DNA from 3 places in the Pseudoduganella sp. RAF53_2 genome. Region 1 is predicted to be linked to each of the others. Evidence: predicted binding sites of a transcription regulator. Region 1 holds the regulator's gene; each other region holds the start of a gene.
The links. The regulator sigma-54, encoded in region 1, starts transcription at its own class of promoters, with help from an activator protein. The targets are predictions, from matches to a motif close to TGGCANGNAANCTGCTTT.

Region 1 (9,762 bases):
TCTGGGCAGCGTGGACCCGGCGCGCTTCTCGCCATCGCTGGGCACGGACTTCGTGGAGCATATGGCGTCCATCATCGCCATCTGCCTGGAGAACGTGATCTCCAATGAAATGTTGAAGTACATCGGCCTGACCGATTCGCTCACCGGCGTGTACAACCGCCGCTATGTGGACCGCCGCCTGCTGGAAGAGATCTCGCGCGCACGCCGCCAGGATTATCCGATCTCCTTCATGTACATCGACATCGACCACTTCAAGCGCGTCAACGACACCGTCGGCCACCAGGGCGGCGACGATGTACTGCGCGAGGTGGCCAACCGCATCAAGAACGAACTGCGCCTGTCGGACGCGCTGGCGCGTTTCGGCGGCGAGGAGTTTGTTGTCCTGCTGATCAATGCGGACCTGGAAAGCGCGGCCTTCGTGGCGGAACGCATCCGCGCCGGCATTGCTGCCAGCATGATCGATTTGTCGGGCGGCGTGAAGGTATCGATTACCGCTTCGGTGGGTGTGGCCAGTCTGGCGCAGACGCCGGCCGATGCCGATGTTGATGCCCAGGCGCAGGCGCTGATTGCCCACGCGGACGAAGCCTTGTACCAGGCCAAAGAAGGCGGCCGTAACCGCGTGATTCGCTACGGCTGATCACGCATGGCGGGTCAATGACCCGCCCTACGCAGTGGCGTATTGTAGGGCGGATCATCGATCCGCCGTTCAGGCCAAAAGATTATTCTCGGCGCGCGCTACGGCTTCGGCGGCGCCGCGCAGCACGATGACGTCGCCCGCCTCCAGCACCGTTTCTTCCGATACTTCCAGCCTTGCCTTGCCGCGCCGGATGGCCGTCACCTCGGCGCCGGTGTCGCCGAGATCGACCTCGCGTAGCGGCTTGCCGACGCAGGAAGCGCCATCGCCCAGCGCCACCGTATGCAGGCGCACCAGCTCCGACTCGTCGCCCGTATCGCTGGCGCCGTGGAAGTAGCCGCGCAGCGAGGCATAGCGTTCTTCGCGCGCGCGCTGCACGCGGTGCACCACGCGTCGTAGCGGCACGCCCAGCATCACCAAGGCGTGGGAGGCCAGCATCAGCGAGCCTTCCATCAGTTCCGGCACTACTTCAGCAGCGCCGGCGGCTTTCAGGCGGTCCAGGTCCGAATCGTCATGCGAGCGCACGATGACCGGCAGGGTAGGGGCCAGCTCATGCACCAGATACAGCACCTTCAGCGCCGAGGGCGTGCTGGCGTAGGTAATCACGATCGCTGAAGCGCGATAGATACCGGCTGCAATCAGCGATTCGCGCCGCGCCGCATCGCCGTAAGACACGTTGGCGCCGGCGCTCTGCGCTTCCTGCACGCGGGTCGGGTCCAGGTCCAGCGCGTGGTAATCGATATTCTCTTCGGCCAGCAGGCGCGCCAGGTTCTGGCCCGAACGGCCGAAACCCGCCACGATCACGTGCTTGTTGGTGGACATGGTGCGTGCCGCGATCTTGGTCAGGGTCAGCGACTGCATCATCCATTCGTTGGCGGAGAACTTCAGCACAATCTTGTCCGACTGCTCGATCAGGAAGGGCGCCAGCAGCATGGACAACACCATCGACGCCAGCACCACCTGCACCACAAAGGGATCGACCAGGCGCATGCCGCCCACCACGTTCAGCAGCACGAAGCCGAATTCGCCCGCCTGTGCCAGCGCCAGGCCGGTACGCATCGCCGTGCCGGTATTTGCACCGAACAGGCGCGCCAGGCCGGCGATCAGGCCGAACTTCAGCAGCACCGGACCGGCCAGCAGAAGCAGCACCAGCCACCAGTTTTCCAGCACGATGCGCACATTCAGCAGCATGCCGATGGTGATGAAGAAAAGCCCCAGCAGCACGTCGCGGAACGGTTTGATGTCCTCTTCCACCTGGTGCTTGTATTCGGTTTCGGAAATCAGCATGCCCGCCACGAAAGCGCCCAGCGCCAGGGACAAGCCGGCCTGCTCGGTGATCCAGGCCGCGCCCAGCGTGATCAGCAGGAGGTTCAACATGAACAGTTCCTGCGAGCGGCGTTTGACCACCACCGTGAACCACTTGCGCATCACGCGCTGGCCGATAAACAGCAGCAGCACCAGCACCACCGTGGCCTTGAAGCTCGCGAAGGCCAGCGTCGGCGCCAGGTTCTCGGGATTCTGCGCCAGCGCCGGGATCAGAATCAGCAGTGGCACCACGGCCAGATCCTGGAACAGCAGGATGCCCACGATATTGCGGCCGTGTTCGCGCTCCAGTTCCAGCCGTTCCGTGAGCATTTTGACCACGATCGCGGTGGACGACATGGCCAGCGCGCCGCCCAGGGCGAAGGAAGCCTGCCAGGTCAGGTGAATTGCCGGCGGCAGCACGAAATGCACCGCCCAGCCAAACAGCATGGTGACGGCAATGGTCAGCGCCACCTGCGCCATGCCCAGTCCGAACACGATGCGCCGCATCGACATCAGCTTGGGAAGCGAGAATTCCAGTCCGATGGAGAACATCAGGAACACCACCCCGAATTCGCCCAGCGAGTGGGTGGCTTCGCTCTCGGCGGCCAGGTTCAGGGCATTGGGACCGATCAGAATGCCGACTGCCAGATAGCCGAGCATCGGTGGCAGGTGCAGCATGCGGAAAGCGACCACGCCCAGCACGGCGCTGGCGAGCAGCAGGAGAGTCAGTTCGAGGGGCGAGAACATTTTGATCCTAGTCGACTTGGCACCGTTGTTTGTTGCGTCTGGCAAGTTTTTTGCTTTACCAATTCGGCTATACTTCCGGCATGAGTGTAACCGATGAAAAAACAATGCTGAAAGCTTTTGATGCCAAGACCGCAACCCGCGCACTGGAACTGGCGCGCGAGGCCCTGCAAATCGAGACGGACGCGCTGCGCGCCCTGCATGAACGCCTGGCGACCGACGAGTCCGTGGGCAAGGCCGTGTCGCTGTTGCTGAATTGCAAAGGTCGCGTCGTGGTGTCCGGCATTGGCAAGTCCGGCCATATCGGTCGCAAGATTGCTGCCACCCTGGCGTCCACCGGTACGCCGGCCCTGTTCGTGCACCCGGCCGAAGCGGCGCATGGCGACCTGGGCATGATCACGCCGGAAGATGCGGTGATCGCCATTTCCTATTCCGGCGAAGCGGCCGAACTGATGGCCATTCTGCCGGTCGTGAAGCGCATGGGCGGCGTGGTGATTTCGATGACCGGCAAGCCGGAATCGAGCCTGGCCAAGCTGTCGGACGTGCACCTGGACGTGTCGGTCGCCAAGGAAGCCTGCCCGATGAATCTGGCGCCGACCGCCTCCACCACCGTCACGCTGGCGCTGGGCGACGCGATCGCCGTGGCGCTGCTGGACCTGCGCGGCTTCAAGGAAGAAGACTTCGCCCGTTCGCATCCGGGCGGCGCCCTGGGCCGCCGCCTGCTGACCCATGTGCGCGACATCATGCGCACCGGCGACGCCATTCCGGCCGTGGGCCTGGATACCCGTCTGCCGGACGCGCTGCTGGAAATCACCCAGAAGGGCATGGGCATGACCGCCATCGTCGACGCGGACAACAAGCCGGTCGGCGTGTTCACCGACGGCGACCTGCGCCGCATGATCGAGAAGGTGCAGGATTTCGGCAAGGTGATCATCAAGGATGTCATGCATCTGAACCCGCGCAGCATCAACGCGGACAAGCTGGCCGTGGATGCCGTGGCCATCATGGAAGAATTCCGCATCAACCAGATGCTGGTCACCGACGAAGCGGGCAAACTGGTAGGCGCCCTGCACATCCACGACCTTACGCGCGCCAAGGTGATCTGATGAGCCGCCCCTACAATATGGACATCGTCAAGCGCGCCGCCAAGGTGCGCCTGATGATCTTTGACGTCGATGGCGTACTGACCGACGGCAGCCTGCATTACGGTGCCGACGGCGAGATGATGAAGACCTTCAATGTGCACGATGGCCTGGGCATCAAGCTGCTGCAGGAATCGGGTGTGCAGACCGCCATCATCAGCGCGCGCCGTTCGCCGCAGGTGACCGCGCGTGCCAAGGACCTCGGCATCGAATTCGTCCACCAGGGCGGCCACGACAAGCTGACGCCGTTCAAGGCCCTGCTGCAGCAACTGGGCCTGACCGAAGAGCAGGTCGGCTTCATCGGCGACGATGTGGTGGACCTGCCTATCCTGAGCCGCGTCGGTTTCGCCGTGAGTGTGCCGAACGGCCGCCCGGAAGTGCACAGCCGCGTGCATCACGTGACCCAGGCCAGCGGTGGCCGCGGTGCAGTGCGCGAGGTGTGCGAATTCGTGCTGCGCGCTCAGGGCAATTTTGAGCGCATCATGGCGCAATTCATGGTGTAAGGAAGCAGTATGCGCAACCAGAGGACCTCTCACCGTGTCAGGCTTTCGATCGGCATGATGCTGGCGCTGTTCGCAGCCGTCGGCACCTTCTGGCTGCTCGAACTGCTGAACCGCGAAGGCGAGGAAATGCAGGCGGCCGCCAAGCTCACGGAGCCTGACTACATCGTCGAGCGCTTCAGCTTTGTGCGTCTGAGCAAAGAGGGCAAGCCGGCGTATATCGTTTCCGGCGACAAGCTGACCCACCGCCCGATTGACGATTCGTCCGAGATCGACAAGCCCGTCGTGCGCAAGATCACGCCGGACCTGCCGCCAATGGACATTCACGCCAAAACGGCGCGCGTGGACGACAGCAATAGCCGCGTCAAGCTGGCCGGCAATGTGACCGCCGACCGCGCCGGCACCGAGACCGTAAAGAGCTTCAGCATGAAGACTGAAGCGATGACGATTTATCCGGACGAAGACCGGATGGAAACGGACCAGGCGTTCACCGCCACGTCCGGCAACGCCAAGCTGACAGGCACTGGCCTGAAGGTGAATAACGCCACCAGCCAGGCGGAAGTGAACCAGCGCATGCGCCTGGTGTATCCGCCTGCCCCTCAGCGTTGAGCAAGAATTTTCGGAGCATACATGAAAAAGAAACTGAGCAAGTTATTGCTGCTGTCCCTGCTGCCGCTGATGGGCCTGAACCTGGCCCGCGCGGAAAAGGCGGACTCCCTCAAGCCAACGGTGATCGAAGCCAATCAGGGCACCACGGATGAAGTGAAGCAGACCCGCACGCTGATCGGCGACGTGGTGCTGACCCGCGGCACGCTGCTGATGAAGGCAGGCCGCGCGCTGGTGACGGAAGATCCGCAGGGCTATCAGTACGTGACCTTCTGGGCGGCGCCGAACGCGCTGGCCACTTTCCGCCAGAAGCGCGATGGCGCCGGCGACCAGTGGGTCGAAGGCCAGGCCGAGCGCATCGAATACGACCAGAAGTCCGAACTGGTGCGCCTGATTTCCAAGGCCAAGGTCACGCGCCTGGAAGGCGCCAAGACCACCGATGAAGTTGAAGGTCCTTTCATTTCCTACGACAGCCGCAAGGAATTCTTCTCCGTGCAGAACTCCACCACGGGCGAGAGCAAGCAGGGCGGCGGCCGCGTGAAGATGGTGATCCAGCCTTCGCAAGCCAACGCACCAGCGCCTGCAACGCCGGTAACTCCAGCTACCACTCCGGCGGTCAAATGAATATGGCGGAGAACAATTGCAGCAGCACCCTGGTTGTCAAAGGTCTGCAAAAGACCTATGGCAAACGCCAGGTGGTGCATGACGTTTCGCTGCAGGTCGATTGCGGTGAAGTGGTAGGGCTGCTGGGACCAAACGGTGCCGGCAAGACGACGTCGTTCTATATGATCGTGGGACTGGTGGCATCCGACGCTGGCACCATCGATATCGGTGGCATCGATGTATCGAGCCTGCCGATTCACAAGCGCGCCACGCTGGGCCTGTCCTACCTGCCGCAGGAAGCTTCGGTGTTCCGTAAGCTGACCGTGGAAGAGAATATCCGTGCCGTGCTGGAGATCCAGTGTTGAGATTGCACGGGCTCTTGCCACTAACCCACGCTTCGTTCTTCTGGACGAACCTTTTGCCGGCGTGGACCCGATTGCCGTGATCGAAATCCAACGGATTGTGCGTTTTCTGAAGGAGCGCAACATCGGCGTCTTAATTACCGACCACAATGTGCGTGAGACGCTCGGCATTTGCGACCGCGCCTACATCATCAACCAGGGTTCGGTACTGGCTTCCGGCCGCCCTGACGACATTATTGCTGACGAATCCGTGCGCCGCGTCTACCTCGGCGAACACTTCCGGATGTAAGAAAGGCCCATGAAACAATCACTGCAACTGCGAACTTCGCAACACCTGGCGCTTACGCCGCAACTGCAACAGTCGATCCGCCTGTTGCAGCTGTCGACGCTTGAGCTGCACCAGGAGTTGGAGCAGCTGCTCAGTGATAACCCATTACTGGAGCGGCTGGACGATCCACTGGACAATTCCGTGCGCCTGCTGGCGGACGGCGCCATCAGCCAGGGCAGCGGCAATGGCGAAGCGCCGCCGCAAGAAAACGGCCAGGCTGCCAGCGAAGGCGGCGAGGGCGCGGAAGCACCTGCGGCCGACGGCGAGAGCTATGAAGGCAACGGCGAGGGCGATGCTGTTGACGACTGGAGCAATTCCTCCAGCAGCAAGTCGCCCGATGATGAAGACGGCCGTCCGCAACTGGAAGCCAGCGGCTGCACGCTGCGCGAGCATTTGCTGGAGCAGATGCGCGTGACCGTGCAGGAACCGCGCGACCGCGCGCTGATGGAAATCATCATCGATGCGCTGGACGAAAACGGCTACCTGGAAGAGCCGTTGGAAGAAATCCATGCGCGTCTGCCGGAAGAGCTGGAAATCGAACTGGAAGAATTGCGTACGTCGCTGGCGCTGCTGCAGACTTTCGATCCCATTGGCGTGGGCGCGCGCAATGCGTCCGAGTGCCTGGCGCTGCAAATCAAGCGCTTGCCGAACATCCCGCTGGTAACGCGCCGCATGGCGCTATGCATCGTCGAGAAGCACCTGGCCTGGTTCGCCCAGCGTGAATTCAACAAGCTGAAAAAAGCCCTCGACTGCGACGACGAAGACCTGCGTGAAGCGCAGGCCGTGATCCGCCAGTGCAATCCGCATCCGGGCGCTGAATTTGCGTCAGACGTGTCAGACTACGTGGTGCCTGACGTGATCGTGAAGAAGGGGCGCAACGGCTGGATCGTCATGCTGAACAATGATGTGATGCCGCGCCTGCGTGTGAATGCGCTGTACGCCAGCCTGCTCAAGCAGGGCAAAGGCGAGAGCCAGATGAGCGCACAGCTGCAGGAAGCCAAGTGGCTGATCAAGAATATGCGCCAGCGTTTCGATACGATTTTGCGCGTTGCACAAGCGATCGTTGAAAGGCAGAAGAACTTTTTCAGTCATGGTGCAGTTGCCATGAGACCCCTTGTGTTGCGTGAAATAGCTGATACACTGGGACTACACGAGAGCACTATTTCTCGGGTAACAACTCAAAAATATATGCTCACCCCGCATGGAATGTTTGAGTTGAAGTACTTTTTTGGCAGCCACGTCGCAACCGAAGCCGGGGGTGAAGCTTCCTCTACTGCGATCCGTGCGCTGATCGTGCAATTGACAGGAGCTGAAGACCCTAAAAATCCTTTATCCGACAGTAAGATTGCGGACATGCTGGGAGAACAGGGCATGGTGATTGCGCGACGTACTGTTGCCAAGTATCGCGAAGCTCTGAAAATTCCTCCCGTTAGCCTCCGCAAGTCTTTGTAGTGCACGGTTCCGCTGCACGCCACCAGCGTGTACGAACTAGTAAGCGACATCATCTTTAGGAGTGTGTATGAATCTCACCATCAGTGGACATCATGTCGAAGTGACCCCAGCGATTCGCGAGTACGTGCAGAACAAGCTGGAGCGGGTTAAGCGCCATTTCGATCAAGTGATTGATATTGCTGTCATCCTGACTGTAGATAACCTCACCGAGAAAGAAAAACGTCAAAAAGCGGAGATCAATCTGCGTATGTCGGGTAAGACTGTGTATGTGGAGAGCCTGTCGCAAGACCTGTATGCCGCCATCGATACGCTGATCGACAAACTGGACCGCCAGGTCATGAAGTACAAGGCCCGCGTCCAGAATCACAACCACGAAGCGATCAAGCATATCCCGGACACTTACGAAGCACCTGTCACCGTCATGTAAAGGAGTGGCGGGACAATCAAACTAAGGGCGCATCTGGCGCCCTTTTTTGCGCCCCGCGCCGCTGGCTGTGGCGCGATAAAATAAACAATATTAATTATTTAGTATCTTGTTCATGAGCGAATACGTCCACACCCAAGTCAGCAACGGCACCGGCTTCATCACCCTCGACCGCCCCAAGGCTCTGAACTCCCTTTCCCTCGACATGGTGCGCGCCATTACTCAGGCGCTGCTGGCCTGGCGCGAGGACGCAGACGTGGCTGCGGTGGTGATCCGCAGCAGCAGCGAGAAAGCGCTGTGCGCGGGTGGCGATATCCGCTTCTTCCACGATGTCGGCCAGAAAACGCCGCAGGGCGACAGCGCGCTGCTGGAAGATTTCTTCACCGAGGAATATGCACTAAATCATTTAATCCATTTCTACCCCAAGCCATACATTTCGCTGATGGACGGCGTGGTGATGGGCGGCGGCATGGGCATCGCGCAGGGCGGGCCGGATTGCGGCGTGCGCATCGTGACCAGCCGCACCAGGATGGCCATGCCGGAAGTGAACATCGGGCTGTTCCCGGACGTGGGCGGCAGCCATTTCCTGTCCCACGCGCCGGGCGCACTGGGCATGTGGCTGGGCCTGACCGGCCTGACCGTCGGCGCCGCCGATGCGCTCTACCTGGGGCTGGCCGATCATTTCGTGCCGGAAGCCGAATGGCGCACCCTGGGCGCGCTGATCGATGCTTCCCACGGTTCGGCTCAGCAGGAGGCCATCGCGGCCTTTGCAGCCCCGTTAAAGACCTTGGCGGGGCAAAGCGAACTGGAAGCTCAGCGTTCGCTCATCGATCGCCATTTCTCGGCCGGCAGCGTGACCGCCATCATGGATTCTCTGCGTGGCGACGCCGATCCGTTCGCACAAAAATCATTGAGCGCGATGGCCCAGCGCTCGCCGATCATGATGTGCGTCACCCACGAATTGCTGCGCCGCGGCACGACCCTTGGCGTGGCCGATTGCCTGCGCATGGAACGCAATCTGGTACGACGTAATTTCGAGCATGGCGAAATCCTGGAAGGCGTACGCGCCCTGGTGATCGACAAGGACAATGCCCCGCGCTGGAATCCGCCAACGCTGGCCGAGGTCACGCCGGAAATGGTGGCGCGCTTCTTCGAGCCGTGCTGGCCCGATTACGCTCACCCGCTGCGTCACCTCGCATGAGGGAGCTGGACCGGATCGACCGCGCGATCCTCAACATCCTGCAGGAAGACGCTGCCACGCCGCTGCGCGAGATTGCAGAGCGCGTGCATTCCTCGGTGGCGACCTGCCAGCGCCGTGTTGCCCAGTTGCGAGAATCCGGCGTGCTGCTGAAAGATGTGGCGCTGGTGGACCGCGTGCAGGTGGGACTTCCGTTGACGGTGTTTGTTTCGGTGGAGCTGAGCCACCAGAACAGCGCCATCCTGCAGCAGTTCGAAGCGCAAATGCGGCAGGAGCCGGATGTGATGTCCTGTTATGAGGTGGCCGGCGAATTCGACTTCATGCTGATCGTCACTTCGGCGTCGATGGATGCCTATCACGAGTTCACGCGCCGCGTGTTCACTTCGAATAACAATGTCATCAACGTGAAAAGCCTGTTCGCGATGAACTGCTCCAAGTTCGAGACCAAGGTTACGCTGTGAGAA
Region 2 (3,694 bases), on a different contig from region 1:
ACGGCAACATCGGCTGCCTGGTGAACGGCGCCGGTCTGGCCATGGCAACCATGGACACCATCAAGCTGTTCGGCGGCGAGCCGGCCAACTTCCTGGACGTGGGCGGCGGTGCCACCACCGAGAAAGTGACCGAAGCCTTCAAGCTGATGCTGAAGAATCCGGAACTGAAAGCCATCCTGGTGAACATCTTCGGCGGCATCATGCGCTGCGACGTGATCGCTGAAGGCGTGATCGCCGGCGCCAAGGCCGTGTCCCTGGCCGTACCGCTGGTGGTGCGCATGAAGGGCACCAACGAAGACCTGGGCAAGAAGATGCTGGCCGAATCCGGCCTGCCGATCATCGCCGCTGACACCATGGAAGAAGCAGCCAAGGCCGTTGTTGCTGCCGCTGCCGGTAAATAATTAAGGAATCACTATGTCTATCCTGATCAACAAAGACACCAAAGTCATCACCCAGGGCATCACCGGCAAGACCGGCCAGTTCCACACCCGCATGTGCCGCGACTACGCGAACGGCAAGAACGCCTTCGTAGCTGGCGTGAATCCGAAGAAAGCCGGCGAAGATTTCGAAGGCATCCCAATCTACGCCTCCGTGAAGGAAGCGAAGTCCGAGACCGGTGCGACCGTGTCCGTGATCTACGTTCCACCAGCAGGCGCTGCTGCGGCAATCTGGGAAGCTGTTGAAGCTGACCTGGACCTGGCAATCTGCATCACCGAAGGCATCCCAGTCCGCGACATGATGGAAGTTAAGGATCGCATGGCTAAAGCCGGTTCCAAGACCCTGCTGCTGGGCCCGAACTGCCCAGGCCTGATCACTCCTGACGAAATCAAGATCGGCATCATGCCTGGTCACATCCACCGTAAGGGCCGCATCGGCGTGGTTTCCCGCTCCGGCACCCTGACCTATGAAGCGGTGGCTCAGCTGACCGCCCTGGGCCTGGGCCAGTCTTCGGCAGTGGGTATCGGCGGCGACCCGATCAACGGCCTGAAGCACATCGACGTGATGCGCATGTTCAACGAAGATCCTGACACCGACGCTGTGATCATGATCGGCGAAATCGGCGGTCCTGACGAAGCCAACGCAGCCCGTTGGATCAAGGACAACATGAAGAAGCCAGTGGTAGGCTTCATCGCTGGTGTGACCGCTCCTCCGGGCAAGCGCATGGGCCACGCCGGTGCACTGATCTCCGGCGGCGCCGACACCGCGCAAGCCAAACTGGAAATCATGGAAGCCTGCGGCATCACCGTGACCAAGAACCCGTCCGAGATGGCACGCCTGCTGAAGGCAATGCTGTAATCGTTTCGGTATGATGACGGGGAGCTGCGGCTCCCCGTTTTTGTTTGTTTGGAGGATTTGATTGGCCAAATTAGTCATCACTCGTGAAGGCATCGTGGAGCAGACGGTCCAGCTCAGTAAAGAGCGCATGACTTTCGGCCGCCATCGCCATAACGATATCGTGCTGAACCATCCTGCCGTGAGCGGGGAGCACGCGGTGATTACGACTATTCTGGACGATTCCTTCCTCGAAGATTTGCACAGCACCAACGGTACATTTGTTAACGGCCTGCGCATCGGCAAGCACTTCCTGCAAAACAAGGAYGTGATCAAGATGGCAAAGTACCACCTCGAATTCATTCAGGACGGCATCCGACCGCTTGCTGCCGCTGCGGCCGCCGGACCGTCCACCATCATGCCGGGCGTGCGCCCGGCGCCGGCGACATCTGTTACGCCTGCCGCTGCTGCAGTTTATGGCAGCGGCGCCAGCCCTGGCGCGGCCTCTGCTGCGGCGATGGACGCCGCTGCGGGGGAGGTTGGCCTGCCGCTTGGCCGCATCGAACTCCTGAACGGCCCGAATGTTGGCAAATCGCTCACTCTGACCAAACCGGCCACCAGCCTGGGCCGTCCTGGCGTCCAGGTCGTGGTAATCGCCCGCGCGGCGGACGGCTACACGGCAGCTCACGTCGAAGGCGAACAAGCGCCACTATTAAATGACACACCTCTTGGCCGCGTGGCCAAGCGCCTGGCCGACGGCGATGTGCTCGACCTCGGCGGTACCCGCATGAGTTTCCGTACGGCATGACGAAAATTGTCACGTGGAAACGCTACTACTGACAAAATTCGACAGCGCCCTGACAAATCTCGACAGTGGTGTCGACAAATTTTGACAGTTTACGGTCCAAAAACCCTCATTTTGCTTAAAAAATAGGCTGGCACGCCGATTGCTCTTATCCCTGTGTCCCACCCAATTTTTAGTTTCTTTACTGAGGAGCAGCAAAATGAAATCCATGAAAATGATGAAGCAACAAGCTCAAGCCGGCTTCACCCTGATCGAACTGATGATCGTTGTTGCAATTATCGGTATCCTGGCAGCAGTTGCTATCCCTGCATACTCGGACTACACCGCTAAAGCAAAAATCGCTAACGCAATCTCCGCAGCAGACTCGCTGAAGACCGCAGTAGCGCTGTGCGCACAGGAAGCCGGCGGTGACCTGACCAACTGCTCCAACGGCAGCGGCGGCATTCCAGCAGCTAACCTGTTCCTCGCAACCAAAGAAGTTAAAGCCGGTGCTACTGTTGCTGGCGGCACGATCACCCTGATGCTGCAAGACGGTATCTCCACCGACGCAAACGGCAAAAAAATCACCTTTGCCCCTGTGCTGACCGCTGGCGACAGCTCGATGAAGTGGACCGCTGGTACCGACATCACCAACACCACCCTGTCAACCGCTATCACCAAGAACAATCCGTAATAGCTAGTTGAACCCAAAAAAAACCGGGCTTCGGCCCGGTTTTTTTATTTGTTCAAACGATTTTTTGTCGATCTGCGAGCAGGGCCTCGTAAGTGAGGTTCTGCAGCATGGTGAAGTGGACCGGATCGAGGTTCGAGAACTGCACGCCGTAGCTGAACACTTCTTCCGTCCCGCTAGGTGAAGCGGCGACGCTCACGTTGCGCACCAGGGCCTGCGTGTTCACGCGCACCTGGTGTTGTCCCGGCGCTGAGAGCAAAGTGAAATCGAGGCCGACGGTTTCAGTCTCGCGTGCGAGCGGCTGGGTCGATTCAATCAAAGCACCCGAAACGCTCAGGTTGGTCAGGAAGACCGAGGCCTGCATGCCATCCGCCCGCGTCAGCTGAGCCGGAATTTCCACCTTCACGCGCATCGCCGTACGCAAGCTCGTGCCCTGGATATTGGCCGGGAAGGTCACGTGTGCATACAGCAGCGGACGCTGAAACACGCGCAGCACCACAGTCGAAAACGCGCACACATTCACGCCTGAAAACACGCGAACGGTCAGTTTATCCCCTTCCAGTAGCGCAATTGGCGCCCCATTTTCCATGGGGATCTTGACGATCATGTACTCGTCGCGGACCCAGCCGATGACGGTAGAGAAGTGCTGGATCGGGCGCAGCGTGCGGTGGGTCAGGAGCTGGATTCGCCCTCCCACCTGCAGGTTCATCTGTTCAAATTCGTATTCCTGCGTCTTCGCCTCGCTCGCCATGCCTTTGGGTCCCGTTTGGTTGTTGAGCAACTTGCACGATTATACATTGTCACGGAATAAATAGTTCTAAGTGGAACTAAATATTCATTGCGTGGATGCCATGGACAACGCTGTCACGTCCAGTCCAACCAAATGATAAGGTTCCGGCTGCAAATCGCCGCACAATCCGTCATCGCAAGTGCGCTTCGCGCCGAGG
Region 3 (4,277 bases), on a different contig from region 1:
CTACAGCGTGCTGGGCGCACGCGGTTTCCAAGCCCTCGGCCGCTTGATCGACCAGGTGCAGGGCTACCGCTTCCGCTACAGCAAGCTGGACGAGGCACTTGAGCTGATGTCCCAGCTCCCACTGCGCAGCTGATGGCAGGCCGTCCACCGTTTCCCCTGCTGGTGCAAGCGCTGCGCACGCCGTCTGCGGCGGGCAACTTCAGCGCGGCCCAATGGGACCTGCTGCTGCGCCAGGCCGACAGCGCCAATGTGCTGGCCACCCTGCACTATCTGTTCGAGCAGGCCGGTGTGCTGGCCAATGCTCCCGCCGAGGCACGCGAGCAGCTTCAGTGGGCACATGCGGTAGCCGTGCGTCACGGCCAGGCGGTGCACTGGGAAGTGCGCCTGATCCAGAAAGCCTTGCAGCAGCTGGGCCTGCCCGTCGTGCTGCTGAAAGGCGGCGCCTACGCCACGGCCGGTCTGCCGCCGGCGCACGGGCGGCTGTTCTCCGACATCGACATCCTGGTTCCCGAAGCGCGCCTGGCCGAAGTGGAAGCCGCGCTGCTGATGTATGGCTGGGTCACCACCCACCATAACGAATACGATCAGCGCTACTACCGCGAATGGATGCACGAACTGCCACCGCTGCGCAATGTGCAGCGTGGCACGGTGATCGACGTCCACCACGCCCTGCTGCCGCGTACTGCCGCGCGCCATCCCGATTCGGGCAAGCTGCTGGCGGCAACGCAGCCCGTGGCGGAACATCCTGAATTCCATTTGCTGTCGCCAGCCGACATGGTGCTGCACAGCGCAACCCACTTGTTCGCCGACGGCGAGTTCGACAAGGGCCTGCGCGATCTCTACGACCTGCACTGCCTGCTGACGCATTTCGGCAGCCAGCCCGGCTTCTGGGAAAGCTTGCCTGCGCGCGCGCAGGAAATGCAACTGGGGCGCTATCTGTACTACGGCTTGCGCTATACGCAGGAGCTGCTGGGAACGCAGGTGCCGCCATCCGTGCTGCAGGCGCTGCGCGATAGTCCGCCTTTGCCGCTGCGCCCGCTCATGGATGCCCTGTTCCGCCGCGCCCTGCTGCCGGATCACGCGAGCTGCGACGACAGCTTGTCGCGTCTGGCGCGCTTCCTGTTGTATGTACGCGGCAACTGGCTGCGCATGCCGCCGCTACGGCTGGCACGCCACCTCTTCCACAAAGCGTTTTTATCGCCACCCAAGGAAAGCGAACAAACTGCGTAGGGCTGGTGGAAGTAGAATGGGATGAGCCATTTCCGGGAGCGCCGCATGAGCCAAGACACTCTGATCCGATTGCAGGACTTGTCGCAGTTCCTTGCCGAAGGCAAGCTGCAGGATGACCTTGACCAGCAAGCCGCAATGACGGCCCATCTGGTGGGCGCCGAGACCTGCTCCATCATGCTGCTCAACGATGGCGACGGCGACGCACCGCGCATGACGGTGTGTGCCCATTACGGTCCTTTGCCGCCGGCGGCCTGGCAGGCTTCGGTCGGCCGCGGCGAAGGCATCGCCGGCCACGTGCTGGCGACCGGCCGCTCCCTGCTGGTGGAAGACATCACGCATTCCCAGTTCGCCGCCATGGCGCGCCACGCGGACAGCGGCCGCCACAGCCTGATGCTGGCGCCGATTCGCATCGGCGCCAAGATCGTCGGCATGCTGAACACCAGCTGCGACAGCGCCAAGGGCTGCTTCGACCGTGCCGACATGCATCTGCTCGATATGATCTCGCTCTATGTGGGTAAGTCGGTGCAGGTGCAGCAGCTGCAAAGCATTCTCGATTCGCGCTTCGCGCAACAGGCGGTGCAGGAGGAATTGCGCGGCAAATCGCGTATAGCCTACCAGAACCCGGATCAGGTGGCGCGCATGCTGGCCAAGTCCTTCTACAAGGAGATGGCAAGGGCTGGCTTCAGCTCAGGCCAGATCGTGCAGGCCGCGTCCGAAATCATCACACAGCTCAACGGCAACCTGGAGCGGCATAACGCGCGGCGCCAGCAGGCCTGACTCAGCAAAATCCGGACGAAAAAAAACCGCCGTGATTGCCACGGCGGTTTTCAAGGGTAGTACCCTATTATTGTTTGCGGCGGCGTGCGAACGGCAGAGCCAGCATGCCCAGGCCCAGCAGCGCCAGGCTGCCTGGTTCAGGGATACGGTTGAAGTCGGTACCACCAACTTCGGAGTTCACAGCCACAACAGTTGCGCCCACGCAGCCAGCGGTGTTGCAAGCCACGCCTTGCGAGGTGTTGTTAAAGGCGCTGAAGGCCAGAGCGTAGAACGGGTCCGGATCGAAGAAGTATTGTTTGCCCTGTGCAGTCAGGACAAAGTTGCTGTTCAGGTTTTCGAAAGCGCCGCCCAGTGCATCGATACCAGCCAGGCCATTAACGATGACGTTCACGTTAGCCAGGTTGATGTCGTTGCCGGAGGTGTCGGCCACGTTGGTACCAGCACCCAGGGTTGCTGAGGTGAAGACGTTGTCCTGCGCACCGAATGCCAGCCATGGGTCAGCGTACAGGCTCAGGGTGATGGCAGTTGCGCCGCAGGTGACGCCTGGGCCCAGCAGGCCAGGGCACAGGAATTCCTGGTGGAAGGTAGCGTACAGACCGTAGTCCAGGCCCACACCGGTGGTCACACCGGAGATGGCGCCGCCACCGCCAGTGTTGGTGAAGGCGGTGAACTGGATGTAGCCGTCAGCGCTGTATTTGAGCGGGTTCACGCCGTCCTGGGTGATACGGGTGGACGAAGTACCGTTCATGAAGTCGGCGGTGAAGGTCGCGCCAACGCCCGCGGTTGGGGTCAGGCCCAGGGCATTTGGATTAACCTGGAACGACGGCGCGGCCATGGCGCTAGCTGCGCCCAGCGACAGCAGTGCGCCGGCGGCCAGTTTGCAGAGGCGGTTTGCGATTGTTTGCATTATGTTCTCCAGAAATTTATATCAACACTTTGTTAGCCAGACGCTGCTTTCTTTCTGTTGCTCCTGCAAACCAGCCCAGTTAAACTGCGTCTGCTTGAGCCGCCGGTCTCGCCGACTACGGTGCATACTAAGCAAGGCCTGTGCCAGACTATCCTCATCCTTTATAAAACAAGGACTTAGCAGGAATTCAACGCGGCAGCACTGATCCAATAAGCAAGTACTGTAAGAATTATCGACATTGCACTATTCCAAGTGCAATTGGCTATCAAAAACTAAGGGGGCCATATGCCGACTGCTGCATTAATGCAAACCGTTCTGAGGGAAATGCTGACCCGCGAGCGCAGCCCGCGCGTGCCGGAGCCGGACCTGGTGATGGACAACCCGGAAAACGTGGCAGCCTATGTTGAAGCAGGCCGCGAGCACGCCGTGATGGCGCCGGTTTATCTCTTCCACGGCGCGAATATCTGCGAAGTGATCAAACCTGGCGACACCGTGGTGGACCTGGCTTGCGGTCCCGCCAACCAGCTGGGCCTGGTAGCCCGCCTGAATCCCGACATCAATTTCATCGGCGTCGACATGTCGCCGCCGATGCTGGAACGCGCACGTGAACTGGTCGAGCGCCAGGGTTTGAAAAACGTGACGTTCCGCGAAGGCGACATTACCAATCTGAGCATGTTCGGCGATGCCTCCATCGATGCCGTGATGTCCACCATGGCCTTGCACCACTTGCCGACCACCCAGATGCTGGGCCAGACCTACGCTGAAGTGGCGCGTATCCTGAAGCCGGGCGGCGGTGTCTACATGGCGGACTTCGGCCACCTGAAAGCRCGCCGCAGCATCGAGTATTTCGGCTATCAGTATGCGGACCGCCAGCCGGAACTGTTCACCATCGATTACGTGAACTCGCTGCACGCAGCTTTCTATCCCGGCGATTTCGAAGCAGCGGTGCGTCCACTGGCGGGGCGCGCCAACCTGCACAAGACCTTCGGCTTGCCCTTCATGCTGGCACTGAAGAGCCCCGTGCGCCGTGGCGACGATCCGGCCTTGGTGGCCAAACTGGCGGAAATGAAACGCAACCTGCCCGAGTGGCACAAGCAGGATCTGGCGGACCTGATCCGCCACTTCCGCATGGGCGGCATGGTGTGTGAAGCTTTGGGCGCGGCGCCTTAAGGCTTGTACATCAGCGCTGCCAGCGGTTTGCGCAGCGAGCGTGCGGCAGGCGCCGGTCCGGCGCCCACCCGCGCGATGAAGACGGGGAAGCCCGGTCCTTTGAAGAACAGCTCCCGGGTGCGCGCCTGCAGAGCGCGCGCATCCGCGCGCAGCTTGTCCACGGCCGTGAACGGCGTGTTGTTGGAGGCATAGC

Region 2: the regulator sigma-54 is predicted to act here: its motif matches at 2,209-2,226, upstream of AB4Z11_RS08125 (pilin).
Region 3: the regulator sigma-54 is predicted to act here: its motif matches at 3,043-3,060, upstream of pepA (flocculation-associated PEP-CTERM protein PepA).

Annotation. Positions count from the first base shown of each region.
Region 1 covers NZ_JBFRDW010000050.1:6,370-16,131, reverse strand. Annotated here, with positions in the region: gene AB4Z11_RS05175 (DUF484 family protein) at 1-637, shown strand, start outside; gene AB4Z11_RS05170 (cation:proton antiporter domain-containing protein) at 707-2,686, opposite strand; gene AB4Z11_RS05165 (KpsF/GutQ family sugar-phosphate isomerase) at 2,767-3,789, shown strand; gene AB4Z11_RS05160 (KdsC family phosphatase) at 3,789-4,328, shown strand; gene lptC (LPS export ABC transporter periplasmic protein LptC) at 4,338-4,934, shown strand; gene lptA (lipopolysaccharide transport periplasmic protein LptA) at 4,956-5,555, shown strand; partial or broken gene AB4Z11_RS05145 (LPS export ABC transporter ATP-binding protein) at 5,558-6,185, shown strand; gene AB4Z11_RS05140 (RNA polymerase factor sigma-54) at 6,195-7,676, shown strand; gene hpf (ribosome hibernation-promoting factor, HPF/YfiA family) at 7,744-8,103, shown strand; gene AB4Z11_RS05130 (enoyl-CoA hydratase/isomerase family protein) at 8,216-9,301, shown strand; gene AB4Z11_RS05125 (Lrp/AsnC family transcriptional regulator) at 9,298-9,759, shown strand.
Region 2 covers NZ_JBFRDW010000094.1:2,559-6,252, reverse strand. Annotated here, with positions in the region: gene sucC (ADP-forming succinate--CoA ligase subunit beta) at 1-401, shown strand, start outside; gene sucD (succinate--CoA ligase subunit alpha) at 415-1,296, shown strand; gene AB4Z11_RS08130 (FHA domain-containing protein) at 1,358-2,080, shown strand; gene AB4Z11_RS08125 (pilin) at 2,277-2,750, shown strand; gene AB4Z11_RS08120 (flagellar brake protein) at 2,803-3,498, opposite strand; gene AB4Z11_RS08115 (AGE family epimerase/isomerase) at 3,583-3,694, opposite strand, start outside.
Region 3 covers NZ_JBFRDW010000112.1:2,171-6,447, reverse strand. Annotated here, with positions in the region: gene AB4Z11_RS09175 (HprK-related kinase A) at 1-133, shown strand, start outside; gene AB4Z11_RS09170 (nucleotidyltransferase domain-containing protein) at 133-1,230, shown strand; gene AB4Z11_RS09165 (GAF domain-containing protein) at 1,276-2,007, shown strand; gene pepA (flocculation-associated PEP-CTERM protein PepA) at 2,075-2,914, opposite strand; gene AB4Z11_RS09155 (methyltransferase domain-containing protein) at 3,218-4,084, shown strand; gene AB4Z11_RS09150 (molybdopterin biosynthesis protein MoeY) at 4,081-4,277, opposite strand, start outside.